3 regions of the Exiguobacterium sp. s5 genome follow, and region 1 is predicted to be linked to each of the others. Evidence: riboswitches for the same ligand, from Rfam matches in the RefSeq annotation. Region 1 holds a riboswitch; each other region holds the start of a gene.

Evidence for each region. A riboswitch is a leader RNA that binds a small molecule or an ion and turns the genes downstream of it on or off. The one in region 1 is predicted to bind thiamine pyrophosphate.
Region 2: linked by a shared signal. The riboswitch ahead of thiT (energy-coupled thiamine transporter ThiT) and the one ahead of tenA (thiaminase II) in region 1 are both predicted to bind thiamine pyrophosphate.
Region 3: linked by a shared signal. The riboswitch ahead of KNP60_RS11680 (YkoF family thiamine/hydroxymethylpyrimidine-binding protein) and the one ahead of tenA (thiaminase II) in region 1 are both predicted to bind thiamine pyrophosphate.

Annotation. Positions count from the first base shown of each region.
Region 1 covers NZ_JACSLK010000001.1:60,472-70,918, forward strand. Annotated here, with positions in the region: gene KNP60_RS00420 (glycoside hydrolase family 191 protein) at 1-40, shown strand, start outside; gene KNP60_RS00425 (GAF domain-containing protein) at 200-1,369, shown strand; gene KNP60_RS00430 (tetratricopeptide repeat protein) at 1,374-2,312, shown strand; gene KNP60_RS00435 (DUF2194 domain-containing protein) at 2,294-4,141, shown strand; gene pelF (GT4 family glycosyltransferase PelF) at 4,138-5,556, shown strand; gene pelG (exopolysaccharide Pel transporter PelG) at 5,537-6,985, shown strand; TPP riboswitch at 7,047-7,151, shown strand; gene tenA (thiaminase II) at 7,234-7,908, shown strand; gene thiM (hydroxyethylthiazole kinase) at 7,905-8,693, shown strand; gene thiD (bifunctional hydroxymethylpyrimidine kinase/phosphomethylpyrimidine kinase) at 8,693-9,529, shown strand; gene thiE (thiamine phosphate synthase) at 9,501-10,139, shown strand; gene KNP60_RS00470 (SDR family oxidoreductase) at 10,163-10,447, shown strand, end outside.
Region 2 covers NZ_JACSLK010000002.1:173,634-184,080, reverse strand. Annotated here, with positions in the region: gene fmt (methionyl-tRNA formyltransferase) at 1-841, shown strand, start outside; gene rsmB (16S rRNA (cytosine(967)-C(5))-methyltransferase RsmB) at 843-2,171, shown strand; gene rlmN (dual-specificity RNA methyltransferase RlmN) at 2,174-3,259, shown strand; gene KNP60_RS05020 (Stp1/IreP family PP2C-type Ser/Thr phosphatase) at 3,268-4,002, shown strand; gene pknB (Stk1 family PASTA domain-containing Ser/Thr kinase) at 4,008-5,945, shown strand; gene rsgA (ribosome small subunit-dependent GTPase A) at 5,990-6,874, shown strand; gene rpe (ribulose-phosphate 3-epimerase) at 6,876-7,532, shown strand; TPP riboswitch at 7,552-7,652, shown strand; gene thiT (energy-coupled thiamine transporter ThiT) at 7,729-8,301, shown strand; gene KNP60_RS04995 (thiamine diphosphokinase) at 8,301-8,888, shown strand; gene rpmB (50S ribosomal protein L28) at 8,947-9,135, opposite strand; gene KNP60_RS04985 (Asp23/Gls24 family envelope stress response protein) at 9,389-9,751, shown strand; gene KNP60_RS04980 (DAK2 domain-containing protein) at 9,774-10,447, shown strand, end outside.
Region 3 covers NZ_JACSLK010000005.1:151,182-161,628, reverse strand. Annotated here, with positions in the region: gene KNP60_RS11705 (amidase family protein) at 1-1,165, shown strand, start outside; gene rlmN (dual-specificity RNA methyltransferase RlmN) at 1,235-2,296, shown strand; gene KNP60_RS11695 (SMP-30/gluconolactonase/LRE family protein) at 2,470-3,351, shown strand; gene KNP60_RS11690 (hypothetical protein) at 3,364-3,627, shown strand; gene KNP60_RS11685 (GTP-binding protein) at 3,729-4,922, shown strand; TPP riboswitch at 4,985-5,085, shown strand; gene KNP60_RS11680 (YkoF family thiamine/hydroxymethylpyrimidine-binding protein) at 5,165-5,758, shown strand; gene KNP60_RS11675 (ECF transporter S component) at 5,751-6,326, shown strand; gene KNP60_RS11670 (ABC transporter ATP-binding protein) at 6,319-7,650, shown strand; gene KNP60_RS11665 (energy-coupling factor transporter transmembrane component T family protein) at 7,647-8,381, shown strand; gene KNP60_RS11660 (DUF1643 domain-containing protein) at 8,397-8,984, opposite strand; gene KNP60_RS11655 (lytic transglycosylase domain-containing protein) at 9,019-9,711, opposite strand; gene KNP60_RS11650 (CPBP family intramembrane glutamic endopeptidase) at 9,790-10,447, shown strand, end outside; gene KNP60_RS11645 (alpha/beta hydrolase) at 10,445-10,447, opposite strand, start outside.

The DNA of each region.
Region 1 (10,447 bases):
TTATCACGAACCAACTTATTACAATACGTGGGATTTTTAGGGGGTAATTAGGGTAAGGGAAGATAAGGACTATGTATACCTGTCCGAGGGCAGGGGACCATCCCGCATTAAAAACTGAAGAGATGTTATCCATGAGGAGGGGATTATCATTCTGTACGCTCAAGACCGTCCATGGCTCAAATGGGTCGAGATTCTTGTCGTGTTCGCACTATTGATCGGAATCGATTTATTCTTCAGCCTAGGCACGATTCAAAATGAACTGAACTTGTTTTATGTGGCCGCCATCCTGTTCGCGCTCAGGTATGGAACGATTTTCGGCTTAATCAGTTTCGGCATTTTGCTCCTCTATAAAGTGTTATACACCGGCTTAATGGGAGGAGACATCTTCCTGTTGTTCTACGATACAAACTCACTTCTTACACTGTTTTACTACTTCGCCATCACTGTCATCGTCGGGTTGTTCAGCACCTCATTTCGAGAGCGTTACGAAATCAGCCAGTTCCGCAACGAAGAACTGAAAGATGAAAACACGTATTTGAAAGAGACCGTCGATTTACTCAACACTTCGCAAACCACACTTCGTCAAAAACTACTTCAATCCGAGTACAGCTTGAACCAATTGTATGAACTGGCCGTATCGCTTGATTTGCCGCATCCAGAATTGATTCGGAGCGAGACGATTCGTCTATTGAAAAAAACGTTCCTGGCGAGTGACGTCGCCATTTACCACGTCGACCGTTCCCAGAAGTCGATGCGCCTCTTGATTCGCCAAACGGACAAGAAAGAGTTTCCGCAAACGATTTTTCTCGATGAGGCATCGAGTATGTTCAAACGGTTCTTCCAAGTGCAAGAGACGACGCTCCGTCAACTCGACGACGAAGACACGGACCCGATGTTGCTCGCACCGATCATCGTGGACGGGACGACCCGAGAAGTCGTCGTCATCAAACGGTTGCCGCTTCGGAAATTGACGACCGATGACTTGCACGTTCTCAACATCCTCTTCTCGTGGATTGGCACACGCATTCAAAATGCCGAGAACCTGATTCGTAAAGAGCAGCACGAGAAGATGCATAAAGGCACCTCGTTTTATAAGAAAACAGCGTTCACAGAACTCGTCGCCATCCAAGAACAAAAGAAGATTCACCATGGACAGCCGTATATCGTCCTCGAATATCCGCTCGGGTATGAGCCTGTCTCGCTCGAGAGTATCGAGGCCATCGTCCATTCGTATTTACGGGAGATCGATGTCGTCGGGTATGACCCGGATGAGAACAAGCTGTTGCTCTTACTCCCAGGAACGAGTGAAGAACACCGTCAACGGATCTATGACCGGATCGAAGGGATTTTGATCCAGAAGGGAGTGTGACGGGATGGAGTCTACCATTCGTCTCGTATTGATCGGGATTTATGTCGTTCATGCACTGCTCGCCTTCGGATTATTGATCACGTTGAAACGAAGAATGAAAGCGCCGGATTATGGCATCGCGGTGGTGGCGCTCAGCTTCGGTCTGTTCTTACCGTTTCTAGCCGAACTTGCCGTCTATGCGGTGTATCGGCTTGCTGAACGGTTCGGTCGGAGCGGTCTGATTGAAGACTATGACGACTATATCGACTTCAAGGTCGTCAACTATGAACAGATTCGTCATGAAGCGAGCAGCAGCACCAATCTGTTACCGCTCGCCGACGCCATCAACTCGAAAGATCCAGCTATCCGCAAACACTCGATTTTGACGCACGTCAATCAGTCGATTGACCAGCAAGGCAAGTATTTGCAGATGGGACTTGAGAGCACGGACAGCGAGACTGTCCACTACGCCGCGGCGACAATGAACATCTTGATCGATCAATATGAACAAGAATTGAAACACGCCAAACGCGAGTACGACTTAGGTAACCCAGACACGATTCGACGGCTTGCGACGATTTATAAACGCATGATCCATAGTGAACTCATCACCGAGGTCATGTTGAAGGACAAGCGAGGCGCATGGCTGGAAGAATTATTGAAAGCGAAGACGCTCTATCCGCCTTCGCCCTGGATTTACGAAGACTTGAACGAGATTTATCTCACGTTAGAGCGCCCCAAAGAGCAATTGAACATTTTAAAAGAGTACGTCCATCATTTCCCGGAACGCATCGAGGCTCATCTGATGCTTATCAATTACTATTATGAGCGCGAACGTTGGAACGAAGTGAAGGCGGTCATGTTTATGATGCAGACCCAATTCTCACTGGAGGACGTACCGTATGAGTACCGACTGTTGTTTGAAGAATGGAGTGACACGACATCATGGAAAAACGAACTGTAATCTCATTCTCGCTCTTCATCGTCTTATTTTTAGTCGTCGTCGGTGCGATTCAATACTTACGGATCCACTCGCTACACACGTTGTTGCCAAACGTCGCCGAGCAACAGATGAACATCGACCAGTTGAAGAGTGATGCCTCGGCAAAAGCGGGTGAGCATCAGCTTCAAGTTTATCTCGTCCGGGATGAAGGTGATTTGGCGGTCGAAACGGCAGACAACCTGCTGTACGGTCTGCAGTATGCGAAACTTGACGTTCGCGAAGTGAACCCAGGCGCCGTCGGATCGATTGCGCCATCTCCATACACCATCATCATTTTCACGGGTGAAGATACGACAAGATGGCCGTTCGTGGAAATGAAACGTTATGTCGAACAAGGCGGGAACCTCGTCTTTGCGAATCGGTTTAAAGATCCGGCATGGAACGCGTTGACCGGAATTGAAGAAATCGGTGAGTATGTGCCGGATGTATACGGCTTGAATTTCGAGGAGTCGATTTTTCCGGGCTATGTCGACTTGAATCCACCAGACGACTTATTTGTCCATAGCGTCGTCGATTTTGCGATTGCAGACGAGGCCAACGTCATGTTGTCAGCTGAAGGTTTCCCAATCCTTTGGGAATACGAAGTCGGCGAGGGAAACGTCCTTTATTGGAATACGACAATCACCAACCAAAAGATGATCCGCGGTCTGTTCGTGCAGACGCTCGGCACGATGCCGCCGGCGTTCGTCACGGCACAAGCAGCAATCAAGCTCATGTACATCGATGATTTCCCGGCACCGGTCATGGACGGGAAAATGAAAGACGTGTCCTCGACCCCGCTCGATAAATCGGTCAAAGACTTCTTCGCCGAGGATTGGTGGGAAGATATGGTCGATTTGGCGAAAGATGACGATTTGATTTACACGGGTGCCATGATCGGGACGTATGAAGAGGAGATGGAGCTCGTCGACGAACAGTTGATCAAACGGGGTGAGTTCCCAATGCTCTACTTCGGTCGCAAATTGATCGCCCACGGTGGGGAAATCGGACTCCATGGCTATAACCACCAGTCGCTCGTCACGGCCGATGAACCGATTGACCCGACGTACGGGTACATCCCCTGGCAAGATAAAGACGAGATGAAACGGTCATTGCTTCAAGCCGAGTCCGTGTTTGAGAACTATTTCCCGGCCGAGACGCTCAAGTCATATGTCCCGCCGTCGAACGCGCTCAACCGGACTGGGGTCGATGCGATCGCCGAAGCGTTGCCAGAACTGCGCACGATTGCTTCGCTCTACACGGGGGAGCCGGAGAGCGGGGACTTCGTCCAAGAATTCGAATTTGATGGGACGCATCCGAACTTGTACCATTTCCCGCGTGTGACAAGCGATTACGGGGAAGAGCGCGGATCGATTTTCCAAATGGTCGACGCGATCGCCAATTTCGGTGTGTTTTCACACTTCATTCACCCCGATGATGTCATCGACCCAGACCGGGCCTTTGGTCGGGACTGGGATACGATGTTCGCGAGTCTGCGTAAAATCGTCCATGACGTGAAAGATCAATATCCTCACCTCGAGGCGTATACGCAACACTACGCGACCGAAAAGATGGTCACATACCAACAAGCTGATTTGAACGTCACGTTTGATGAGTCGACCGTCTATTTGGCCGGGGAAGGGCTCATCAACCCGTCCCACTTCACGATTCGCCTCAAACCAGGCCAGTCACTTGAGACAGGAGAGTTCGATTTCGGGACGGTCGAACAGTGGGAAGCCGACCGTCCGCTCTACCTCGTCAAACTGACATCGGCGAACGCTGAAATCGCCATCAAGGGGGAAGCGCAATGAGAATCGGGCTCGTATTAGAGGGGAGTTATCCGTACGTGAGCGGAGGCGTCTCAAGTTGGACGCAGACGTTGATTGAGGCGATGCCCGAAGTGTCGTTTGAAATCATTTCGATTCAACCGACAGAGAAGCGTCCGGAAGACATGAAATATGTGTTCCCGCCGAACGTTTCAGGGATCACTCACTTGTATTTGAGCGACGTGGGCGAGCGAGCGAAAGGGCGATTGAAGTGGGGCACTGAGGACGAACAGAACGTATCGGACTGGCTCATGTTGAAAAGTCCGAACCGGCAAGCGCTTCGTTTGCTTGGGAAAGAAGTGCCTTCAAGTCAGGCGTTTTTCGCAAGCGAGTTCTTTTGGAAAAATGTCAAGGCGGCCTACGCCGAGGAAATGAACGGAGGTTCGTTCATCGACTATTTCTGGATGTGGCAGAGTATGTACACTCCGATTTTACGGGTGCTCCATCAACCGCTCCCGAAAGTCGACCTCGTTCATTCCGTGTCAACGGGTTATGCCGGTGTGGTCGCGTCCTACATGAAAGAGACGCAAGGGATTCCGTTCATCTTGACGGAGCACGGCATCTACTCGCGGGAACGCGAAGAGGAGATTCTACAGTCGTATTGGATTCCAGCGCCGTATAAGCCGAGGTGGGTCCGTTTCTTTCACCATTTGTCGCGTGAGGCCTATAACGCGGCCGATGAGATTATCACCTTGTTCGAGCGGAACCGCGAATATCAGGAGTGGATTGGCGCCCCGAGCGAGAAGACGAAAATTATCGCCAATGGCATCGCCGACCGACAAATCCAGGCGACGGTCGACCGTCCGGAGCACGACCTCTTTCAAATCGGTGCTATCGTCCGCTTGGTGCCAATCAAAGATTTGAAGACGATGATTTACGCCGCCAAGATTTTGCAGGAGCGGCATCGTCTGTTCAAACTGACGATTATGGGTCCGCTCGATGAGGATGAAGAATATGCGGAAGAGTGCCGTCTGCTCATCGAACAGAGCGGACTGACCGATTATGTCGAGCTTGTCGGAAAGGTTGATGTCCAAGCCTATTTGCCGAAGTTTGATTTACTTCTGTTGACGAGTATCTCGGAAGGTCAACCGCTCGCGATTCTTGAAGGAATGGCAGCCGGCATCCCGTGGGTCGCGACCGATGTCGGGGCTTGTTCCGAGCTCTTGTACGGCCGAGAAGACGACCCGTTCGGTCCAGCCGGGTTTATCGTGCCCCCGGTTCATCCGGAAGCGGTCGCGGACAAGGTCGAGTGGATGATGGATTATCCGCAGGAGCGGATGCGTTTCGGTAAGAACGGGCGGGAGCGGGTCCGTCAATACTATCGTCTCCAACAAGTCGTGGACCGCTACAAAGCCATCTATGAAACGAGGAGGGAACAGTATGGCGGGCATCGGGTTTAAGCTGCAGAAGTTGTTCCAAGAAGACTACTATTCGTCCAGGTTGAAGGCGTACACGTTCTCGGGCCTCGTCACATCCGGACCGTGGTTGATCGTCATCTTGGTCGTCGGGACGATTCAATGGTTGGCGTTCCAAATGCCGACGTTATCGCTCGCCGAACGGACGCTCTTCATGATCTCGGTCTCGTACGCGTTCATCTTCTCGCAAATCTTGTTCAGCTTCCAACAGCTCGTCGTCACCCGATATGTGGCGGACTTGTTTTACGAGAAGAAGGCACATGAGATTTTCCCGGTCTTCACCGGGATGCTCAAAGTGACGATCCTCGCCGCGACGATTCTGTACAGTATCTTTTGGCTATTGTCGCCGCTCGATTTTCTGTACAAACTGACGTTGTTCGTTTTATTCATGACGATCAATGTCATCTGGGTCATGTTCTTGTTCTTGAGTGCCGCCAAGTATTATCAAGCGGTGGCCTATAGCTTCTTGCTCGGCGGACTCATCTCGGTCGGGAGCGTCTATGCGATTAGCCGTCTCATGGTCAATCCGTCGAGTCTCGAGCTGTTGCTCGGTTTCACGGTCGGGATGATTGTGACGTTGTTCGGGTTGTTCTTCGCGATGCTCCGGACGTTCCCGCTCCGTTACGCGGTGAAAGAGTTCTCGTACTTCAAGTACTTCGACCGCTATCCAGACTTGTTCGCCATCGGCGTGTTATACGTGCTCGGGATTTGGGTCACGAACTTTATCATCTGGTTCGGAGAAGGACGCGTCATCATCGCAGACTCCTTCTTGTTTAATCCGTATTATGACACGGCCATCTTTTGGTCGTACTTGACGATTATCCCGACGCAACTCCTGTTCGTCGTCGCCGTCGAGACTCGGTTTTATGAGCGCTATCGCACGTTTTATGGATTGATCAATTACGGAGGGGCGCTCCATCAAATCGAGAAGGCGAAACAGACGATGACGTCCGTATTGAAAAATGAGTTGATTCGACTCGCGCGCAGCCAAGGCGTCGTGACGTTGTTCGCCATCCTCATGGCAGGCGTGTTCGTCGGTTGGATCGGTGTGCCGGACGAAATCGGTCAAATCTTTCGGATGACGACGCTCGCGGCGTTCGCGAACGCGATGATCCTTATTTTGACGTTGTTGTTGCTCTATTTCGAGGATCGACGCGGGGCATTGTTCGTCAACATCTCGTTCTTCACGTTGAATGCGTTGTTCACGCTCTTGCTCTTGCCGCGCGGCATCGATTGGTACGGCGTTGGCTTTGCTGTCAGCACGACAATCACGTTCTTCTTGGCCGGCCTGCGTTTGATCTATTACATGGGCAAAGTCGATTATTACGTGTTCGCGGCCTCGAATCGACGCAAGCTCGGTACCGAACGGTTCTCCCAAATGGGGACGTTGTTGAACCGTCGCTTCTCGCGATAAAGGGTTTTCAACATGGAAAAAGACTGATATGATGTGGTCGTAGACGACCGAATTTCATAATGTTTACCACTAGGGGAGTCGCGTGACGCGGCTGAGATGGACGAGGTCCAGACCCTTTGAACCTGATCTAGTTCACGCTAGCGTAGGGAAGTGGGCGAACCGATTGTTCTCGTACACTTTGTGTAAATCCGACGCCGCTTCCGTTATGGGAGGCGGCGTCTTTTTTGATCACAAAGGAGGATACATGAATGACATTCACCGCACATCTTCGACAAGAGGCAGATGCCTTGTTTCAAGCCAGCTTTGACCATCCGTTCGTCCGCGAGCTCGGAACAGGCGAACTCGACGAGGCGAAATTTAGGCATTACGTCATGCAAGATTCATACTATTTGAACCAGTTCTCCAAAGTACAGGCGAAAGGCGCGACCCTCGCCCCGAACATGGAAGTCGCGAGCCGCTTTTTGACGCATGCGCTCCATACCATCGAAGCAGAGCATGCGTTGCACCGTGAGTTTTTCACCTTGCTCAACGTGACGGAGGCGGAGTGGGCGACGTTTGAGCCGGCCCCGACGGCTTACGCCTATGCGCTCCATATGCAACAGGCCGGTCCGACGCTCGGTGATGTGCTCGCTTCGATTTTGCCGTGCTACTGGGTCTATTATGAGATTGGGGAGCGATTGAAAGATGCGACACCCGATCATCCGATCTATGCGACGTGGATTGCGACGTACGGTTCGGAATGGTTCCGCGATCTCGTCGAGGAACAGCTTGAACGGCTCGACGTGCTCGCCGGACAAGCGACAGCGGAAGAACGGGTCCGGTATCAACAGCTGTTCTTGAAGAGTTGTTATTATGAACATGCGTTTTGGGAAATGGCGTGGACGCTCGAGTCGTGGGATTTACCGGCGGGGGTGACACGATGAAGCGCGACTTATGGGACAAAGTCAGAGCCGAACGGCCACTCATCCATAACATTACGAATATCGTCGTCGCTAACTTTTCGGCGAACGGGTTGCTCGCCATCGGCGCTGCGCCGGTGATGGCGTCAGCCGTCGAAGAAGTCGCGGACATGGCGTCTGCGAGCGATGCGCTCGTACTCAATATCGGCACACTCGATGCGACGACGGAACGTACGATGATTCGAGCCGGACAGGCGGCGAATGAATCGAGCCGGCCGGTCGTCTTCGATCCGGTCGGTGTCGGGGCGACCGCGTTTCGACGTGACGTCGCTACATCCATTTTGCAACACGTCCGCGTGACGGTCATCCGAGGCAATGCCGGAGAAATCGCGACATTAATTGGTCTCGACGCGGCGGCGCGCGGCGTGGACGCTGGGGAAACGCGGATTGATTTGAATCACATCGCGCGCGCGGCGGCACGACGCTACAACTGTGTCGTTGCCGTGACCGGAGAGACGGATGTCGTCAGCGACGGGGACGCGACGATTGAAATCAAAGGCGGCACCGCAGCAATGGCCCGGACGACAGGGACCGGTTGTTTACTCAGTGCGGTCGTCGGTGCGCTCCTTGCGGTCGAATCCGACGCGTTGACGGCCACGGCGACAGCGCTCGCCGGATATGCCCGGTGCGGCGAACTGGCTACCGCTTTGGCGGAAGGACCGGGCGACTTCCCCGTTCATTTCTTGAATGAACTCGGCAAGATGACAGCCGTCGAGTTGCCGAGCGACCGCATTGAGGTGGTGTCATGATGCGGCCGCAAGTATTGACGATTGCCGGTTCGGACTCTGGCGGGGGAGCAGGAATCCAAGCCGATTTGAAGACGTTTCAAGAGCTAGAGGTGTTCGGGACGAGCGTTCTGACGGCCGTCACCGCTCAAAATACGCGCGGGGTGCATGGGGTCGAAGCGGTGTCGCCGGAACTCATCACGCAACAACTCGATGCAATCGGTTCGGACTTTTCGATCGCAGCATGTAAGACCGGGATGTTATTTGATGCGGCGCGCATCGAGGCGGTCGCTACCGGGGTGAAACGTCATGTCTTCAACCGACTCGTCGTCGACCCGGTCATGATTGCGAAAGGAGGGGCTCCGCTTTTACAGAACACGGCGGTCGATGCGCTCAAGACCTCCTTGTTGCCACTCGCGACAGTCGTCACGCCGAACGTGCCGGAAGCGGAAGTGCTGACCGGGTTGACGATTCGATCGTTTAATGATCGTCTCGAGGCGGCTCGGCGGATGTTAGCGTACGGCGTGCGCGCGGTTATTTTAAAAGGCGGCCATCTCGAAGGTGAAACTGCCGAAGACTTGATCATGACGGAGTCGGAAGTGTTCCTTCTCTCGGCCCCGCGCATCCAGACGAGCGATACGCACGGTACCGGTTGTACATTTTCGGCGGCGCTTACAGCGGAACTTGCCAAAGGTCGTTCTATCATGGAGGCGGCGGTGACGGCGAAGCGGTTCATTCAAAGCGCCATCACCCATGGCCTCGAGATCGGCGCCGGACACGGACCGACGAACCATTGGGCATATGTGGCGTATGGAGAGGAGGGTGTGACGATTGAATCCATCAAGGCGGGCACTCGCTGAACAGTTGCGGCTTTACTTCGTATGCGGGACACCGAACACGAAAGACATGTTACGGACGGTCGAAATGGCACTCCAATGTGGCGTGACATGTTTTCAATTTCGTGAAAAAGGTAAAGAGGCACTGTATGGGGATAAAAAAGAAGCGATGGCAAGGACCCTGCAAGCACTTTGTCGTTCGTACGACGTCCCGTTCATCATCAACGACGATGTCGAACTGGCGGCGCGCATTGATGCGGACGGCGTGCATATCGGACAAGACGATGCCGAGGCCGCAATCGTTCGGGAGCGGATTGGTCCAGATAAGTGGCTCGGTGTCTCGGTCCACACGCTCGAAGAAGCGGCAGCAGCCATCGAGCATGCGGATTATGTAGGCATTGGCCCAATTTACCCGACGACTTCGAAAGAAGATGCCGGGGCAGTGAACGGGACGACACTCATCCGCCAAGTCCGAGACATGTATCGAGAGCTGCCAATCGTGGGGATTGGCGGCATTTTACCGGAACATGTCCCGATGATTCGGAACGACGGGGCGGACGGCGTCGCCGTCATCTCAGCCATCGCTTCTGCACCGGATGTGGCCATAGCCACACGGCGTTTCGCTTGTCTCTGAATTCAAATCGAGGAGGAAGACAGATGAACGTATTTGTAATAGGCGCGAATGGACAGATTGGAAAACAGCTCGTGGAACGATTGCACGAGGAAGGGAAACACCAAGTCACGGCGATGGTTCGAAAACAAGAGCAACTCGATAACTTCACATCAAAAGGCTATCAGGCCGTCCTAGGCGACCTCGAAGGTGACGTCTCGTCACTTGAACAAGCAATGTCTGGCATGGACGTGGTCGTCTTCGCAGCCGGTTCAGGTGGTAGCACCGGAGCCGACAAGACGCTCCTGATTGACCTTGACGGCGCGGCGAAA
Region 2 (10,447 bases), on a different contig from region 1:
CTCGCAACCGGACAAGCCGGTCGGACGAAAACGCGAACTGAAACCGACGCCGGTGAAAGAGTGTGCCCTGCGCCACAACATCCCGGTGTTACAGCCTGAAAAGGTGCGCACCGATTATGCGGACATCTTGGCACTTGAACCGGATTTGATCGTGACGGCGGCGTACGGTCAAATTGTTCCGACCGAACTGTTAGAAGCGCCGAAACATGGAGCCATCAACGTCCATGCCTCTCTCTTGCCGAAACATCGGGGTGGTGCTCCAATCCATCAAGCCATCCTCGACGGGGACAAAGAGACGGGCGTCACGATCATGTACATGGTCGATAAGCTCGATGCCGGCGATATGATTGCCAACACGGTCGTACCAATCGAAGAATTGGACACGGTCGGTACGTTGTTCGACAAGCTCGCGGTCGCAGGGTCTGACTTGTTAATCAAGACGCTTCCTGCTTTCCTTGCTGGTTGGATTGAAGCCGTGCCGCAGGACGAGCGTGACGTCACGTTCGCACCGAACATCAGCCGGGAGCGGGAACAGATTGACTGGACCCGTTCCGGCACAGACATTTATAACCATATCAGAGGGATGAATCCGTTCCCGACGGCGTATACGACAATTGCGGGTGAACGGGTCAAACTGTTCTTCGGGTCGAAGACGACAGGGACGGGTGAACCGGGAACGATTGTACGGCTTGAAGAGGATGGATTTGTCGTCGCGACAGGCGACGCGCTCGCCATTAAAGTGATCGATTTGCAACCATCTGGTAAAAAACGAATGGACGGGGCCACATTTATGCGTGGGGCCGGCCAAAAGTTACAAGTCGGCGATCGACTAGGAGGATAATATGAACGTACGAGTTGCAGCGCTTGATACGCTAATCAAAATCGAACAAGGCGGCGCCTATTCGACGATTGCGGTCAACGACCTATTGAAACAAAAAAAATTAGCGACGAAAGACGTCGGCCTCTACACGGAGCTCGTCTACGGGACGCTCGGTCGGAAACGGACGCTCGATTATATTTTAGAGAAGCGGGTCCAAAACCCTAAAAAATTGGACAAATTTGTCTTGCCGCTCTTGCGGATGAGCGTCTATCAACTGTTTTATCTCGACAAGATCCCGGATCGGGCCGTGTTGCATGAAGCGGTTGAAATCGCGAAAAAACGGGGCCATTCGGGAACCGGCAAGTTCGTCAATGGCGTCTTGCGCAACGTCGTCCGGGATGGGTTCCCGGATTTGAGCACGCTGCCAGACGCTGAACGGATTGCCATCGAACATAGCCATCCTGATTGGCTCGTCGCCGAATGGGTGGAGACGTATGGTGTCGAAGCGACCGAGGCGATGTGTAAATTGAACAACGAACCCGCGCCGGTCACGGTCCGGGTCAACCGCCAACGTGTCACCGTTGACGAGATGATTGAACGGCTCGCTGAAGTCGATGTCGTCGCCACGCGGTCGGAACTATCAGCGGACGGGCTCGTCATCGAGTCCGGAAACGTTCACGCGACGGCGTTCATCGACATGGGCTTGTTGTCGATTCAAGATGAGAGCTCGATGATTGTCGCCGATGCGCTTCAAGCCGCGAAGACAGAACGCGTGCTCGACGCTTGTGCCGCCCCGGGCGGGAAAGCGATGCATACGGCCGAACGCATGGACGGCGGAACGCTCGTCGCGCTCGACTTGCATCCGCATAAAGCGAAGTTGATTGAACGACAAGCGAAGCGTCTGCATATCGATGGAGTGACCGCACTTGCCCTCGATGCCCGTCAGGCCGGTGACAAGTTTGAACCGGAGAGCTTCGATCGGATTTTGCTCGATGTCCCATGTTCAGGACTCGGCGTCATCCGCCGCAAGCCCGATATCAAATGGACAAAAGACAAATCTGCTCTCGCCGGACTGCCGAAAGTCCAGCGTGAAATCATCGACGCCGTCTTGCCACTCCTCAAACGAGGTGGTACGCTAGTGTACTCGACATGTACGATCGACCCGTCTGAGAATGAGCAGCAGGCCGATTACATTTTGTCGAACGGATTGACGTGGGATGAGACACTCCAGGACCGTCTTCCCCAAGTATTGCGCCCGATGGTGTCATCGGACCGCGCTGAACTCAAATTACTCCCGACGACGTTCGGGACGGACGGTTTCTATATCGCCGCATTCAAGAAAGAGGTATAAACATGAATCCAAAAGCAGTTGAAAAAAATCCATTGGTCGGTGCCAAGCCGTCACTCTATTCCCTCACGTATTCAGAACTCGAACAGTGGCTCATCGAAGCAGGAGAAAAATCGTTCCGCGCGAAACAGTTATATGACTGGATGTACGTCAAGCGTGTGACATCGTTCGACGATATGACGAACGTCTCTAAACCGCTCCGCGAGAAATTAGACGCGGCGTTCCAATTGACGACGTTGAAAGAACTCGTCCGTCAAGAATCACAGGACGGCACGATCAAGTTCTTGTTCGAGCTTCAAGACGGTTATTCGATCGAGACCGTGCTCATGCGTCACGAGTACGGCAACTCGGTCTGTGTCACGACACAAGTCGGCTGCCGGATTGGTTGCACATTCTGTGCCTCGACACTCGGCGGTTTGAAACGTAACTTAGAAGCCGGTGAAATCACGGCGCAAGTCCTCGACGTCCAACGCGCGCTCGACGCGAGCGGAGAGCGAGTCGACTCGATCGTCGTCATGGGTATCGGCGAACCGTTTGATAACTACGACGAATTGATGCGCTTCTTGCGCACGGTCAACCACGATGACGGCTTGAACATCGGTTCACGCCATATTACGGTGTCGACGAGTGGGATCGTACCGAAGATTTACAAGTTCGCCGATGAAGGGATGCGCATCAACTTCGCCATTTCGCTTCACGCGCCGACGACAGAGATTCGGACTCGTCTCATGCCGATCAACCGTGCCTACAACTTGGATAAGTTGATGGAAGCCGTCAACTACTATACAGAGAAGAGTGGTCGCCGCATCACGTTCGAATACGGTTTATTCGGTGGTGTCAACGACACGGAAGAACACGCCCATCAGTTGGCGGACTTGTTGAAAGGCGTCAAATGTCACGTCAACTTGATTCCAGTCAACCACGTGCTCGAGCGCGACTACGTCCGCACACCACGTAAACAAATTTTTGCCTTTGAAAAAGTGCTCAAAGACCGAAAAGTGAACGTGACGATTCGTCGCGAACAAGGTTCGGATATCGATGCGGCTTGTGGGCAGCTTCGAGCGAAGGAGCGCGAACAAGAAACGAGGTAATCAGGAAGATGGAATTAGCATACCGAACCGACCGGGGGCAAGTGAGAGCGCAAAACGAGGATGCCGTCTTGATTTTAGGGGACGAGCACGCCGGGATCGCACTCGTGGCCGACGGTATGGGAGGGCATGAAGCCGGGGAGGTCGCGAGTCAGCTCGTCATCGAGCAGTTTCGTCGTGCCTTCCCGACGCTTCCGGCCTCACCGATGGAGATGGAGAATTGGTTTCGCCACAACGTGGAACTGGCCAATGAGCAAGTGCTCGACTTCTCGAAACAAGCGAACCTGCTCATGATGGGGACGACGATCGCCGGTGTCTGCTGGCACGACGAGACGATCGTCATCGTCCACGTCGGGGATAGTCGTGTGTATGCCTTGCGTGACGATAAACTTCAGCAGTTGACAGAAGACCATTCCTACGTGAACGTGTTGAAGCAGCTCGGGGAGTTGACCGAGGAAGAAATGCGCGTCCACCCGAAACGTAATATCATCACCCGTGCGATCGGCTCGAAAGAGCATGTCGAACCTGATCTGCAAGTGTTTGCCGAACCCGAGTTTGACACGATTTTAATCTGTACGGACGGCTTGACGACGCATTTGACCGATGACGAGATCAAGCAAGTCTTGGAACGCCCCGTCTCGGCGGACGTCAAGGCGGATCAATTGATCGATCGAGCCAACCGTTTGGGTGGGAGTGACAACATCACTGTTGCCCTCGTCCAGTTCACAGATAGAAAGAGAGGATGAATCCGATGCGAAGTGGAGAACGAATCAACGATCGTTATCGGATCGAACAGCAAATCGGCAGCGGCGGCATGGCAAATGTCTACCGGGCTCACGATGAGATTTTAAACCGAACCGTCGCCATCAAGGTGTTGCGATCTGAATTCTCGCATAATGAACAATTTATACGCCGGTTTGAACGAGAAGCCCATGCGGCGACGAGTCTGAACCATCCGAATATCGTCGCCATTTACGACGTCGGAGACGAACGCGACATCTATTACATCGTCATGGAACATGTCGACGGGATGACGCTGAAACAATATTTGCAAGAAGAGTACATATCTGTCGACGAGGCGCTTCGCATCATGGGACAGATTTGTGATGCGATCGACCATGCCCATGCGAATCGAATCATTCATCGGGACATCAAACCGCAAAACATGATGATTGATCAGAGCGGCAACGTCAAAGTGACGGACTTTGGGATTGCGGTGGCCATGTCGAACGCGACGCTGACCCATACGATGTCGGTCCTCGGGTCGGTCCACTACTTTTCCCCGGAGCAAGCGCGCGGAAAGTTCGCCGATGAGAAGTCAGATATTTATTCGCTCGGCGCCGTGCTCTATGAACTCGTGACCGGCCGGGTGCCGTTCATCGGCGAGACGCCGGTCGCCGTCGCGTTGCAGCATCTGCAAGACGACCCGATTCGACCGATGGATTTGAACCCGAACATCCCGCAAGCGCTCGAGAACTGTATTATGCAGGCGCTCGCGAAGTCACCGGGCGCACGTCATGCCTCGGTCGCCGCGTTTAAAAAGGATTGCATGACGTCACTTGATTCGGAACGTGCGAATGAACCGAAGCGGTCGAATGCTGAGCAAGATGCGTTTGATCAGACGCTCGTCATGGCGCCGGTCGTACCGGATGAGCCAAACGTCAAAGAGGCGCCGGAGCAACCGGTCGCAGCAAGTGAACCCGTGAAAGACAAACCGAAACGGAAGAAGAAGTGGTGGCTTTGGCTCTTGCTTGCGCTCCTGTTGATCGGTGGCGGGATTGGGGCTTACGTCATCGCTGACGAGATGTCCCGTGCCGTCGTGCCGGACGTCGTCGGCATGACGAGCGACGAGGCGACGACCGAGCTCGAAACGGCCGGTTTTGTCGTCGAGGCAACTGAACGGGCAAGTGACAACATCGCCGCTGGCGACGTCATCTCGCAGACACCGCAAGCCGGACGGAAGCCGAAACGTGGGACGACCGTGACGATTGTCGTCTCGGCCGGAAAAGAGACGGTCGAGATGCCGGATGTTGAAGGACTGTCCCAGTCGTCGGCCGAGCGGACGCTCAAAGATCTTGAGTTCACGGACATCGAGATTCAGTCGGAGGCATCCGAGACGGTCGATAGCGGGGATGTCATCTCCCAATCGATCGCCCCAGGCAACGAGGTCGTCCCATCTGAAGAGACGGTGACGCTCGTCGTCTCGACCGGCAGCAATAAAATCGAACTCGCCAACTTGGCGGGCTATACGTTCGAGGAAGCGACAACGTATGCCGAACAGAATAGCTTGAAAATCGTCAAACGTGATGAGTATTCAACGAGCGTTCCTGCGAATCAAATCATCCGTCAACTCCCGACGGCCGGTACGGCAGTCGACCCGGGGACGGAACTGACCGTCATCGTGTCACAAGGGGTAGAACCGACGGACGTCTCGATTGAACGGGAAGTCAACGTCGAAATCGAGCCGCCCGCTGAAGGCGAAGAAGCCGAGGCACTCGAAGTCGTCATTCGGACGGTCGACGCCCGTGGCGAAGTCGAGGTGTTGCGTGATAAGATAACGGAGACAACGACTTACTCGTATACGCTCGTCATCGCACCGGACGAAGTCGGAACCGCGACGATTGAAGTCGACGGCGAAGTCGTTCGCACGGATACGGTGACTTACGCACAAGCAAAAGATTCACAATGAAGAGGTGGCGTGCGCGTCGCCTCTTTTTCTAAGGAGGGAATGGAATGAAAGGTACGATTATTCGATTACAAGGCGGATTTTATGACGTCATGACGGAAGAAAAACAAGAGATCCGTTGTCGCGCCCGCGGCAATTTCCGCAACCGGAACATCTCGCCGGTCGTCGGTGACGATGTCGACATCCAAGACCAAGGGGATGGTACCGGTTATATATTGGCTGTTGACGAGCGGTCGAACCATCTCGTCCGCCCGCCGATTGCCAACATCGATCAAGCGTTCTTGTTATTCTCGGTAAAAGAGCCGGCGTTCTCGTTCCATCTGCTCGACCGTTTCCTCGTCTTGATCGAGTCGAAGCAAGTCCATCCGATTATCGTTTTGACGAAAATGGATTTGTTGACGGAGGCGGAACGGGAGAAGATTCACGAAGCAGCGGCTTTATATCGTTCCATCGGCTATGAGGTCATCGAGACGTCGACCGAGGACGGGTCGGGGATCGAAAAAATCCGCGGGTCGTTTAAGGAGAAGACGAGTGTGTTCGCCGGACAGACCGGGGTCGGTAAGAGTTCGCTCTTGAACGCGGTCGCACCTGAGCTTGAACTTGCAACCGGGAAGATCTCGAAATCACTTGGGCGCGGTAAGCACACGACGCGTCACGTCACGCTGATCACGCTCGCTGACGGGCTCGTGGCCGATACGCCTGGTTTCTCGAGCCTCGAGTTCCCAGAAGAACTCGAAGTCGAAGAGATGCGCTGGTGTTTCCCTGAGTTCGTCGAGCGGCATGATGACTGTAAATTCCGCGGTTGTGCCCATTTGAACGAACCAGGTTGTGCCGTCAAAGCGGCCGTCGAGGCGGGAGAAATCGCTTCCACCCGCTATGAGAATTATGTTACGTTTATGGCAGAGTTAAACGATAGACAACGGAGGTACTAACATGATTAAAATTGCACCATCGATTTTAGCGGCGGACTTCGCCAATTTAGAGGCAGAAGTGAAGGCGGTCCAAGAGGCCGGAGCGGATTACATCCATTTTGACGTCATGGACGGTCAATTCGTCCCGAACATCTCAATCGGCCTACCGGTGTTAGCGAGCTTACGGAAGAAGTCGGACATGGTGTTAGACGTCCATTTGATGATCGACCAGCCCGAACGGTTCGTCGAAGATTTCATCAAGGCCGGGGCGGATATCGTCACGGTTCACGTTGAAGCGACGAATCATTTGCATCGCGTGTTGCAACAAATCAAAGCGGCCGGCGCCAAGTGTGGTGTCGTCTTGAATCCGCATACGCCGCTGTCATCGATTGAACACGTGCTCGATGACGTCGACATGGTGCTCCTCATGACGGTGAACCCTGGCTTTGGGGGCCAGGCATTCATCGAATCGGTCGTCCCGAAAATCGCGGCGCTGAGCGAGATGCGCCAAGCGCGTCGTCTCGACTTTGAAATCGAGATTGACGGCGGTGTCAACGCAGAGACGGCGAAATTATGCATCGACGCTGGAGCTGATGTGCTCGTGGCTGGTTCAGCCATCTATAACGAGCCGAGCTATAAAGACGCAATCGATAGCATTCGTCACGCATCTCGTGTATAATCGTCGATAGAACAACAAATATTGTCGCAAGGGGTGTCACATTCTGTGGCTGAGAGGCATTTGCTAACCCTTTGAACCTGTTCCGTTCACACGGACGTAGGGATGTGGCGAAAATGCACGTTGCTACTCGATAGCAGCATGGCGTTTACGTCATGCTGCTTTTTGTCGTTCGCTCATATAATAAGGAGGGAATAAGATGAAACAACGTTTAAAACTACAGGCGCTCATTGAAATCTCATTGTTCGCCGCACTCGGCTTGATCTTTGATTTGCTCATCCCGTTCCGGATGCCGCAGGGCGGATCGATCAGCCTGGCGATGTTGCCGATCTTTGTGATGGCGTACCGCCATGGATTAAAAGGCGGACTGGCGACAGGAGCGCTCGTCGGAACGTTGCAACTGCTGTTCGGGGCTTACATTTTCACACCGGTCCAGTTCCTGCTCGACTACACGTTCGCTTACGGTGTCGTCGGTATGGCCGGACTGTTCGCTGGTCAAGTGAAACGGGCCGCCAAGGACGAGGCGAAAAAGACGCTCGTCGTCTACTTGGTGCTCGGGGCGCTCCTCGGTTCACTGCTTCGCTACGGCGCCCACGTCTTATCAGGGATCGTCTTCTTCGCCGAGTACGCGGAAGGGCCGGTCGTCGCCTATTCGTTTGCTTATAACATGACGTATATGTTGCCGTCCTTCCTCGTGTCGGCCGTCGTCCTCGTTCTCTTGTTCGTCTCGGCACCACGTTTCGCCACGCTCGCGACCCGGGGCCTCCGCTAATGCGGGTGTTGATTGTGGCGGCCAGCCCGGAACCAATCTCGGGACTCCCTCGTGACGTCGATTACATCATCGGCGTCGACGGAGGGTACGAGACACTGTTGAACCAAGGGCTGAACCCGGATCTCGTCGTCGGCGATTTCGACTCCTTCACGGGCGAAGTGCCGATCGACGCCGTCCGTTACCCATCTGAAAAAGACGTGACCGACCTTGAGATTGCGCTCGAGGCGGCCCGTGGACACGGGGCGACGGAGATGCTCGTGTACGGCGCTCTCGGTGGACGCCTCGACATGACGCTCGGCAATATCGGGCTGCTCGAGGCATATCCAGAGATGCGTTTGTTCACGGCCGGGCAAACCGTTCGTCTTGTTGGAGCTGGGCGTCACGAGCTCCCACGTCAAGCCGATCATTATTTGTCGCTCATCCCGTGGAAGCGGGCGAACGTGTCAATCCGCGGCGTCAAATATCCGCTTGACCGTCACGATGTCGTCAGCCATGAGGCGCTCACGATCTCGAACGAGTGGGCCGGTGAGGCGGCGGACTTGATCGTGCACGAAGGTATGGTCCTCGTGCTGTATGTCAAAAAATGAACACAAAAAAATCCCATCGGCGAATGCCGCTGGGATTTATTTCGTTCGTGTATAAAAATTATACGCGTTCAACGAGACCTGATTTAAGAGCGCGAGCTGAAACCCAAACTCGTTTAGGTTTACCGTCAACGAGAATACGAACTTTTTGTACGTTTACACCCCAAGTGCGTTTTGTCTTGTTGAGTGCGTGCGAACGGTTGTTACCTGATTTAGGTGATTTACCTGTTACGTAGCATTTACGTGCCATGCGTTTCCCCTCCTTTTTTATGTGGGTTCGTCCTAATAGACACTCGTTTATATTAGCACGGGTTTTTTCACGATGCAACTAGAAAATCATAGGATGACAAGAAAAAAACTTGACATTACTGGAAAGGATTTTAATAATGAATGAGGGTTACGGCTACAATTGACCGAGTTTATGGAGCAGGTTCTTTTAATAACTAGGTACTTATTGTAGAATGTAGTGAAGGAATCATTCCGAATGAAGGAGGCTACTCCATATGGCAATTGAAATGAAGACAACATATGGCAATATTGACATCACGAACGACGTGGTCGCAACACTCGCAGGCGGTGCGGCGATGGAATGTTTCGGCGTTGTGGGAATGGCGTCTCAAGCTCAATTGAAAGACGGGATTGCAGAACTATTGAAGCGTGAAAACTACGCCCGAGGCGTGGTCGTACGTCAAGATGGAGAAGACGTACATATCGACATGCACATCATTGTGAGCTACGGGACGAAAGTGTCGGAAGTCGCATATAACGTGCAAAGCCGTGTAAAATACACGCTCGGTGAAACTTTAGGATTAAACGTTTCGTCGGTAAACATATTCGTACAAGGCGTTCGTCTGACGAATGACTGACGAGAACGAAGGAGGATTTGGTGTGGGTTTAAAACGTTTAGATGGATTGGTGTTCGCGAACATGGTCGCGAACGGTGCAGCCAACTTGAGCCAGAATGCGGATTATGTAGATTCGCTTAACGTCTTCCCGGTGCCGGATGGCGACACGGGGACGAACATGAATTTGACGATGACATCGGGTGCGAAGGAAGTGGCCGCACTCAACACGGCAAATATCGCTGACGTCTCATCGAAGTTTGCACGTGGTCTCTTGATGGGGGCACGCGGGAACTCCGGTGTTATTTTAAGCCAATTGTTCCGTGGCTTCGGTAAAGCGATCGAAGGAAAGACCGAAGTGTCGACAGTCGATTTCGCTGAGGCATTGAAACGTGGTGTCGACACGGCATACAAGGCGGTTATGAAACCGGTTGAAGGAACGATTTTGACGGTTGCTCGTGAAGCGGCCGACGAAGCGCTCCGTGCTTCAGAGTCGACGAGCGACTTCAACGAGTTCATGGAACGTGTGATCGTGGAAGCGAAAGCTTCACTCGAGCGGACGCCGGACTTATTGCCGGTCTTAAAAGAAGTCGGCGTCGTCGATTCGGGCGGCCAAGGCTTGCTCGTTATTTATGAAGGGTTCCTTGCGAGCCTCGAAGGAAAAGAGCTCGAGAAGCCACATGCACCGGTCATGGATGCGCTCATCGAAGCCGAACATCA
Region 3 (10,447 bases), on a different contig from region 1:
CAAAGACAATGTCGAGACAGCCGGACTCATGAAGACGACGGCCGGGGCCGTCGCCCTCGAACATCACTTCGCAGGCCGGGACGCCCATCTCGTCCAAAACCTGCGAGCGAGCGGGGCCATCATCCTCGGGAAAGCGAACTTGTCCGAATGGGCCAACTTTTTGACCGAGGGCATGCCGAACGGCTGGAGCGGTGTCGGTGGGCAGACGCTCAATCCATATGGGGATAAGCTCGATGTCGGAGGTTCGAGCTCAGGTTCGGCCTCTGCGGTCGCAGCGAACCTGACACTGCTCGCTGTCGGTAGCGAGACGAGCGGCTCCATCATCCATCCGAGCGTGCACAATGGCATCGTCGGCATCAAACCGACCGTCGGCCTCATCAGTCGGAGTGGCATCATCCCGATTTCGCGGTCGCAAGACACGGCGGGACCGATGGCACGAACGCTCGAAGACGCGGTAAGGGCACTTGAGGCGATGGTAGGGGAAGACCCGGCGGACCCGGCGACACTCAACCTCCCGGCCGGCCCGCCGTATCGGACGTGCCTCGACGAGCGCCAAGCGGTCGGGATGCGTGTCGGGATCGTCAAAGCTGATTTATCAGCAGAAGAACAAGCATTATACGGTGAGACGACCGAGCTGTTGAAACAGAGCGGCATCGACCTTGTCGAAGTCGAACTGCCCGCCCATGATACGCTCGACCAAGGCGATATTTTGTACCACGAGTTCAAACTCGGGATCGAGGCGTACCTGGCCACGACGACGCTCCCGTACGAGACGTTGTCGGATTTGATGGACTGGAACAACAGACATCCTGAGACGATCCCGCACGGACAAAAGACGTTCGAGAAAGCGGAAAGATTGTCGGGACGTCTCATCGAGGCGGCCTATTTAACGCGCCGGCTCGATGACGTACGTGACGCCAAGACGGACGGACTCGACCGCCTATTAAACGAACAGCAGTTGCACGCGCTCGTCTTGCCTCACGATTTGAACTATGACATGGCGGCAAAAGCCGGGCATCCAACCATCACGATCCCATATCGCTTGAAAGCGAGCGGGGCGCCGTTCGGCCTATCGTTCACCGGGACGAGTTATGCCGAACGTGACTTGATTCGTCTGGCGTATGCGTTCGAGCGACATATTTCGCGTCCCGTTCCACCGTTATAAGAACGTTGCACCCGTCGTCCACGTCCGCTACAATGGTACGTATGCGGATTGAAGAAAGGACAGATAGCAATGAAACCATCTATATACGGGCTGACGTTCGATCAGCTGACAGAAGCGTGTGTCTCTTGGGGATACAGCGCCTTCCATGCGAGACAAATCTGGGACTCGCTCTACATCGACCGAGTGAAACAAATCGAGGACATCTCGGTACGGGCCGAGGTGCGTGAGGCGATCGCCGCCGAATACGTCATCTCGACGCAAGACCTGTTCGTCAAACAAGAGGCGGGCGACGGGACGGTCAAATTTTTACTTAAACTACACGACGGGCACTATATCGAGACGGTGCTCATGCGACATAAGTACGGCCGTTCGGTCTGTGTGACGACGCAGGTCGGGTGCAATATCGGCTGCAGCTTCTGTGCGAGCGGTCTCTTGAAGAAGACACGTGATTTGACGGCGGGCGAAGTCGTCGAACAAATCATGACCGTGCAACACTACTTGGACGAAGTCGGCGAAGGGGCCCGGGTCAGCCATATCGTCGTCATGGGGATCGGCGAACCGTTCGATAACTTTGACAACTTGGTCGACTTCCTGCGTGTCGTCAAGGACGAGCGCGGTCTCGCGATCGCGCCGCGTAAAATCAACGTCTCGACGAGCGGACTCGCCGACAAGATTTACAAGTTCGCGGACCTCGATTTGCGCATCAACTTGGCGCTGTCGCTCCATGCGCCTAACGACGCGCTACGGACGCAAATCATGAAAATCAACCGGGCGTTCCCGCTCGACAAGCTCATGCCGGCCATCCGGTATTACGTCGAGAAGACGAACAAACGAATCACGTTCGAATATATTCTCCTGTCGAAAGTGAACGATCTACCGGAGCACGCCGAGGAATTGGCGGCGCTCATCGACGATATTAAGGACAAGTCGTACGTCAACTTGATCCCGTATAACCCGGTCAACGAGCATATCCAATACGAGCGCAGTACCTCGGAGGACATCATGGCGTTCTATGATGTCTTGAAGAAGCGTGGCATCAACACCGGTGTCCGCCTTGAACACGGGACTGACATCGATGCGGCATGCGGCCAGTTGCGCAGTAAACATATGAACGTCGAAGGTGCGAAATAAGTGGACTCCTTGAATCGAATGATTCAAGGAGTTTTTTTTCATAGAGCCGCTCCGGCGAAGGAAAGACGGACATCGCCCCTAACTCTGCGGAACGATTTTGAAAAATCTTGAATAGACCTCGTCCGCTCAGGGAATAGTCAGTTGAAATCAATGTAGAGAGTGGAGGCAATTCAATGGAGACAGTAAACGCTGCGTTATGGATTCGAGTCAGAAATACACTTGGGGAAGGCCCGTGTTGGGATGCTGAACTGAAACGGTTCTATTGGGTCGACATCGAAGGACACACACTTTGGTGGTACGACGAAAAGGAAGACGAGCTGTCATCGTTCGATATGGGACAACAGATCGGGTTTGCGGTCCCGAAAGTGACAGACGGCGTCGTCGTCGGCTTGAAAGACGGCATCTATGAATGGGACGAGGGATCGAAACGACTCGATAAACTCGTCGAACTCGATGACCCGGAAGGGGATCTTCGCTTCAACGACGGAAAGGCCGACCCATACGGACGAATCTTTGCTGGGACGCTTCATCTCAACGACGAGGAGAACGAGGCGACGCTCTATCGCTTGAACCGTGACGGCACGACCGAGGTCATGCTCAGTGAACTGACGCTGTCGAACGGTCTGACATGGTCTCCGGACCACTCGACGTTCTACCATATCGATACACCGACCGAGACGGTCCGCAAATACCCGTTCGACTTGAAAACAGGAACACTCGGGGATGGGGAAGTCGTCATCGATTTCAAAGATGAGGAAGGATTCCCGGACGGCATGACCTCCGATGAGGACGGCTTTTTATGGATTGCCCACTTCGCGGGCGGACGCGTCTCGCGCTGGAATCCGAAGACGGGTGAAAAAGTGCTCGAGGTGCTCGTGCCGGCCCCGAATGTCACGTCATGCTGTTTCGTCGGTGATGACTTGAAACAACTTGCCATCACGACGGCGCGCGAAGGGATGGATGACGCGGCGCTCGAGGCCCATCCGGACGCAGGTTCGGTCTTTAAAATTGATACAGATGTGAAAGGGATGCCGCTCTATCGGTTTGGTCGATAAGGAGGTACGAAGATGGTAAAACGATTGCTCGTTCGTGCGGGAATCGGTTTGGCGCTCGCGGCGGTCGCTCGGGTCGGGATTCAAAAGCTGTTGGAAGCGAATCGGGAAGACGATCATACGTATTTGAATCCGCGGTGGGATGAGACGCCGAGTGTGGATGCCGACAAGGACGCGGATGAGGTCGGTCTGACCCAGCTCGACTCGATTTATCGAGCCGAATGGCAGGCGAACGCCTATCCACGCTCAGAGGCCGAACGCAAGGCGTTAGAAGAATAGGCAGGAGAACACGTCCGGAAACGGGCGTGTTTTTTCTTGACAAGACGTCACCGACCCGTCAATATCTAAAAAGTAATGATTACTATTTAGGAGTGGGTAGAATGAGACGAATCCCGATCACCGTGCTGTCCGGTTATTTAGGAAGCGGTAAGACGACACTATTGAACCACATATTGAACAATCGGACGGGCAAGAAATACGCCGTCATCGTCAACGACATGAGCGAGTTGAATATCGATGAGCGATTGATTGAACAGGGCGGTTTTTCGAGGACGGACGAAAAGTTGGTCGAACTATCGAACGGCTGCATCTGTTGCACGCTCCGTGAGGACCTGCTCGAGGCGGTAGCAGAGCTTGCGAACGACCTTGACCTCGACGGAATCATCATCGAGTCGTCCGGTATCTCAGAGCCGATCCCGGTCGCCCAAACGTTTACATATGCCGATGACGCCCTCGGCATCGATTTGACGAGCCGAGTCTATATCGATGCGATGGTGACCGTCGTCGATGCGTTTCGGTTCTTAACAGATTTCAACTCGGGCGAGTCGCTCCATGAACGTAATCAGGCGATTGAGGCGACGGACGTCCGCGAAGTCGTCGACCTACTCGTCGACCAAGTCGAATTCGCCGATATCATCGTCTTAAACAAGGCGGATCGCGTGACCGAGACCGAACTCGGCGAGATGACCGGACTGTTGAAGGCGCTCAACCCAACCGCGAAGCTGTTGACGTCTGTCCATGCGAACGTGGAATTGACCGAGCTGTTGGATGTCAATTTGTTCGATTTCGAACAGGCGATGCATGCGGCCGGGTGGATTCAAGAACTTGAGACAGATGTGCACACGCCGGAGACGGAAGAATACGGCATCAGTTCATTCGTCTATCGTCGGCGTCGGCCGTTCCACCCGGAGCGTCTCCATGCCTGGATCGAGGCGTTTCCGGAAGAAATCGTCCGCGCGAAAGGGTTCTTATGGATTGCTTCCCGGAACGACCTCGCCTGTCTGTTTTCACAAGCGGGTTACGCCTCGACGCTCGAACATGCCGGGCGCTGGCTCGCGACGCTTCCGGAAGATGAGCGTCGTCACATGTTCACGGCCGAACCGGAACTCGCCGCCGACTATGTCGAGCCGTACGGGGACCGACAGACGGAGCTCGTCTTGATTGGGCAGCGGATGGATCGAGCCATCATCGAACAAGAGCTCGATCACTGTCTGCTGACAGATGAGGAGATGGCGCTGGATTGGTCGACGCTCCGGGACACACTTCCGGGGAACGAGGTCGTCACGTTCTCATAAGACCGTTTACAAAATGAAAGCGGTCGTCTATACTGATTCTTGCATAAACAACCGCATACATTGGACTACACTAGGGGTGCTTCGGCTGAGATGTGAGCATGGCTCCAATCCCTTATGACTCGATCCGGGTAATACCGGCGTGAGGAAGTGTGGCACTTTTTCTAATGGATTAAAATTGGACGAGTGGCCGCATTCTCATGGATGCGGCTTTTTTGTGTACACATAATAAGGGGGAATAGAACATGAACAAACAATGTGGAACGAGCCCGATCGTCGGGTTCCGCTTTACACTGAGCCCGATGACGACTGATTTCGTGAGCATCATCAAAGGGGCGTTGAAGGAGACGGATTTACAAAACGTCTGGCGACATACCGATGACGTGTCGACGGTCATCCGTGGACGAAGTGAGCATGTATTCGATGTGGCTAAGACCGTGCTGTCACACGCGACGAAGACAGGGGAACATGTGTCGATGAGCGGGACGTTCTCGGTCGGGTGTCCAGGGGATACGGCCGGAGATGAAGTGCTCGTTGTGTCGAGCGAACCGCTTAATGGTCCCGTCGGTCCGCAATATGTCTCCTCACAGTTCGCGCTCTATCCGCTCGGTGATGACGACTATATGGACATCATCTACGAAGAAATCGCTTTTGCGAAAGAGCGAGGTGTCTTCAATGACTCGATGCATTACGCCTCAGGTATACATGGGGACATCGAGCCGGTGTTCGCTTTCTATGAGGCGACGTTTGATCGCGTCCGACAGAAGACAAGCCACGTCGTCATGACGGTGACGTTCAGCGTGAATAGTCCGTCACACGAGGGACGCATGGATGCTTAAATCGTGGAAGTTAAAAGAGATCGTCTTGTTGTCGATTTTATCGGTCGTGTTCGCGGTGGTCTATTTGGCGTTCGTCCATGCTGGGAACTTGTGGGCCGGTCTGATTGGACCAATCGCCTACGAATGGATTTTTGGGATATGGTTCATCGTCTCGATTATCGCAGCTTATATCATTCGCAAGCCTGGGGCTGCATTCTTGTCCGAAGTGCTTGCGGCGACGATTGAGATGATGATTGGCAACGCCATCGGACCGCGCATCATTTTAGTCGGGATCGTTCAAGGGATCGGCGCCGAAGCGGCGTTCGCTTTGACGGGTTATAAACGCTATGATCTTTGGGTGCTCATGCTCGCCGGATTCAGTGCTGCTGTGACAAGTTTCGCATATACGTACGTCATGGGAGGGCTCAATGCCCTCAGTCCGACATATGTGGCTACGATGTTCGCACTACGCGCAACGAGCGGGATGTTGATTGCTGGTCTGGGCGGTAAGATTTTGAGCGACTTGTTGCTTCGGACGGGCGCGCTTGATGGGTATGCTCTCGCGCGACAGGACCGTATGCATGGTTGAGGCAGAACATCTGACATTTCGTTATCCGAACAAGAAATGCGATGTCTTGACGGATATCACACTACGTCTAACAAAAGGGAGAACGGTCATTACAGGGGCAAGTGGGTCGGGAAAATCAACATTGCTCGCTTTGATGAATCGTCTCTATCCGGACAATTGTGATGGCATCGTGACGGGCAGATTGCACTTGTTCGATCGCTCTTATGATACGTATGAAGCTGGCGAAGTGAACCGGCGCGTCGGAACGGTCTTTCAGGACCCGGACAGTCAGTTCGTCATGCAGACGGTCGAAGAAGAATTGATTTTCACGCTCGAAAACTTTGCCGTCGCGAGAGACGAGATGATGGCCCGTGTCACCACAATGTTAGAGGCGTTGCATTTGACCGATTATCGTCACCGTACCATCCATGATCTATCGGGGGGAGAGAAGCAGCAAATTGCCGTCGCTTGTGCCTTGATTGGCCGCCCCGAGTGGCTCCTCCTCGATGAGCCGCTCGCTCACCTCGATCCTGAGACCGCCCATCATTTCGTCCGTTGGCTCGACGGCGTCGCACAGACCGTAAACGTTGTCGTCATCGAGCATCGGCCATACATATGGGGTGATTTCTTTGACCGACAAGTGAAGCTCGTGAACGGGCGCATCGACTATGATGGGCCGTTCATCGTCCGACCGGATTATGCGTTCTCTCCAATTAAAGTTGAACGAGGAAAGGAAATGTTATTTCACATACCGGAATTAAAACGAAAAACATTTCAATTAGCAGCGAGCGAGTTAAAGGTCGCTGAGGGTGATCTCATTGCGGTGCTCGGTCGAAATGGTAGCGGAAAGTCGACATGGCTGCGAAGCCTAGCCCGGAAACAGCGTAAAGTCGGCCTCGTCCCGCAATCACCGGCGCATCTATTCGTTACGAATGATGTGACTCGAGAACTCGCATATGGCCATAATCGCCCGATTGAGGACGTCTCAACGCGGCTCGGGCTCGAATCAGTGCGTGACCACCATCCACTCTCCCTTAGTCACGGTCAAAAACGAAGGCTCGCCATCGGAGTGATGATGCTGTCTAATAAACAACTGATTGCGTTTGATGAACCGACTGCCGGACAAGACGAGGTATCGCTTCGTGCGCTCTATGACTTAATGGTCGAACGAACACGATCCGGCCAGACGATTTTGTTTGTGACGCACGACCTCAGCTTCGCGCGGATTGCGAACACATATTATTTGATGTGTGACGGCGACTTGAGTGGGCCATATGACGCTTCACTCTGGGATGAAAAAGAATTACTACGCACCCACGGCTTATTGATGGAGGAATCGCGATGACATTTCATGAGATGAACCCGACGATTAAATTTCTGACCGTGGCATGTCTCATGTTCGGTCTCGCCTTCATGTATAACCCTTGGACTCCGCTTGCTGTTTTTCTCGGAACAGTTACACTTCAAACGCTATTCTCTGCCGTGAGCTGGAGAAGATGGGGGTTGTTCATGATCCCATTCTTATTCACCGCGCTCGGGACATTGTGGACGACGCTCGTCTTTGGAAAGCAATCAAGCGGAGATGTCGTGTTCAAGCTGTTTGGCAATGATGTGACCGATGAGAATGTGATGCTAGCAGCGACGCTCTCCTTACGTGTGTTGGCATTCACAGCCATGTCGCTTCTGTTCACGCTGACGACGGACCCGAAACGGTTCGTCTACAGTTTGATGCAACAAGGAAAGCTATCACCAAAAATCGCATATAGTGTCTTCGTCGGTTTTCGTTTCTTTCCGATTCTAAAAAAAGAACTGATGCAACTATATGAAACGCATGCGCTACGAGGCGTACGTTTGGAGACGAGACTCGATCACATCCGCCACGTCCCCAAATTAATCGTTCCGCTTCTTGCTGGATCTATTCGCCAAGCGGAACGAATCGCGTTCTCGATGGAAGCACGTGGGTTTACGGGGGAACCTCGAGCGACGTACGAGGTTGTCCCCGTCACCAGGAACGACTTTCTGTTGGCGTCGCTTTTGCTCCTATTGTTTGGAGTGAGCGTATGGATTGGCATATAAACGAAACAAGACGACTCACTCGGAGTCGTCTTGTTTCGTCTCTTTTACAATTCTAAATTTCGGTTTGATCGATTCGTTATTGAACGCCTCGAGCACGGTGTTCTCGTTGGCCATACGAATCTGTTGCGGCTCGCCTTTGGAAGTCGTGCCGATACAGAACATATGCGCCTCATGGTCGGCAAAGAGCGCCTTATACGGGGTGGCATGATGCATCAAGCGTCCCGGAGAGCCCCAGCCGACGATAATCATACCTCCGCTCACCTCGACCTCGTCGAGCGTTTCCTCAACGTAATGAAAGTTGACTTCGTCGAGTTGCGATTCGACGTACGGCAGATTGTCATTGATGGCGAGTGTCGGGACGAGGCTGATGACGCGCATCTCACGGATCGGTTGATCGAGATGGTTCCGCATGAGCATATACGCCCGCTGCGTTGTCGTACCGGACAAGAAAGCATCGCTCATCCGTGGCGAATAGATGATGACGGCACAGATGACGCCGTCGACGACATCTGTGAATTCGTACGAACGCAAGTAGCGCTTCGTCTTGTCCTCATTGAAGACCGACTTGACACGAATCGTCACTTCCTCGATATGGGTGTTCATAAGGTTTCCTCACTTTTAATCAAATAGTGCCGGGTCAGACCCAGCCTGAGAACCATTCCAAGTAGCGGATTGTGTAGCGCGCGACACTTTGGGTTGCCGACGCCTTGTCATCCGGTAAATAAGACACATCGGTTTGATATGACTCATAAAACGACATCACATCATTGACATACTGTTCACTGCGGTTGTACTCGAAGATGGCGTTTCGAATCGAGTCCGTCGTGTCTGCCTTCGTCCCGCCGTGCTCGCTCAAATAGTAAGCGGCCGTATGGGCCGAGTCGACGAGACTGTGCGGGTCGGCTTTGCCATCATTGTTGCCATCGCGTCCGAGACCGCCGTACTGTTCGATGAGCGCGAGATCCGTCAAATCGACTTCGTCCTCAGGGACATCGCCTTTTTGATCGTCCGTGTCATATTGCCAACCGAGCCACGTCCGCGGCATGAATTGGAACGGTCCGATCGCCCCGACCGATGAACGCATCGATGAACTGTGGGAGAAAATTGTCTCGACGCGATGGACGGCGGCAAGTAAGCGCCAATCGACGTCATACGTGGCCGCGGCATCCTCATACACATCGCGATGGACGGACGGGACGCCATGGTCCCCGTAATAGGCCCGGTACAGGGCGTTGTTCACTTTATCATGTTGACCAAACCAGCCGATTGCGCCGAGGCACAGCACGATCACAAGCATGAGACCGGTCAGTCGCAAAATCAATCGTTTCAAGATTCCGCCTCCTAGCTTTCTAGACAATACCCGAATAGTGTAGCATATAGCTAACAGGAAGGACAGGAGTGGATATAGATGCTCGAACAGGCCGTCTTTACCATCATTCTCATGTATTTGTTGATCGTTCAATTGTTCAACGCCCGGTTGATGAAGCCGATGATCGAAACGCTCGGTCGTGGACGTGTCTATGAACAGACAGTCAAGTCGTCGTGGGGGCTCAGCCTGCTTTTGCTCGCCCTCGTCTTCTTGTTCGGCGTCCCGCCAGACATGGTCGGTCTCGGATTCGCCCCGCTCGAAGGGGACATGTCCGCTTGGAAGTTTTTCTTTTTCACGACCATCCTCATCTCCGTGCTGCTGGCGTTTTACTTGCTCGTCAAAACCTCGTCTCGGTTACGGCGGCGGTTACGTCCGTACTATGAGCTCGAAATCGAGCGGTTGCTCTTGCCGCGGACGGATATTGAGGCGAAGGCCTGGAGCGCCGTCTCGTGGACGGCAGGTGTGACCGAGGAGTTCATCTTCCGTGGTGTGCTCCTCTACACCGTCAGTCTCTATCTTGACGTCTCATCCCTGACACTCGCCTTCATCGGCGGCGCCTTGTTCGGGTTGGCCCACGCTTATCAAGGCGTCAGGGGCGTCCTGGTCACCGGGATCGTCGGCTGGGGACTCGGCTATTTGTACTTGGCGATGGGTGTATTATGGCCAGTGATGGTCGTCCATGCCTTACTCGACCTTA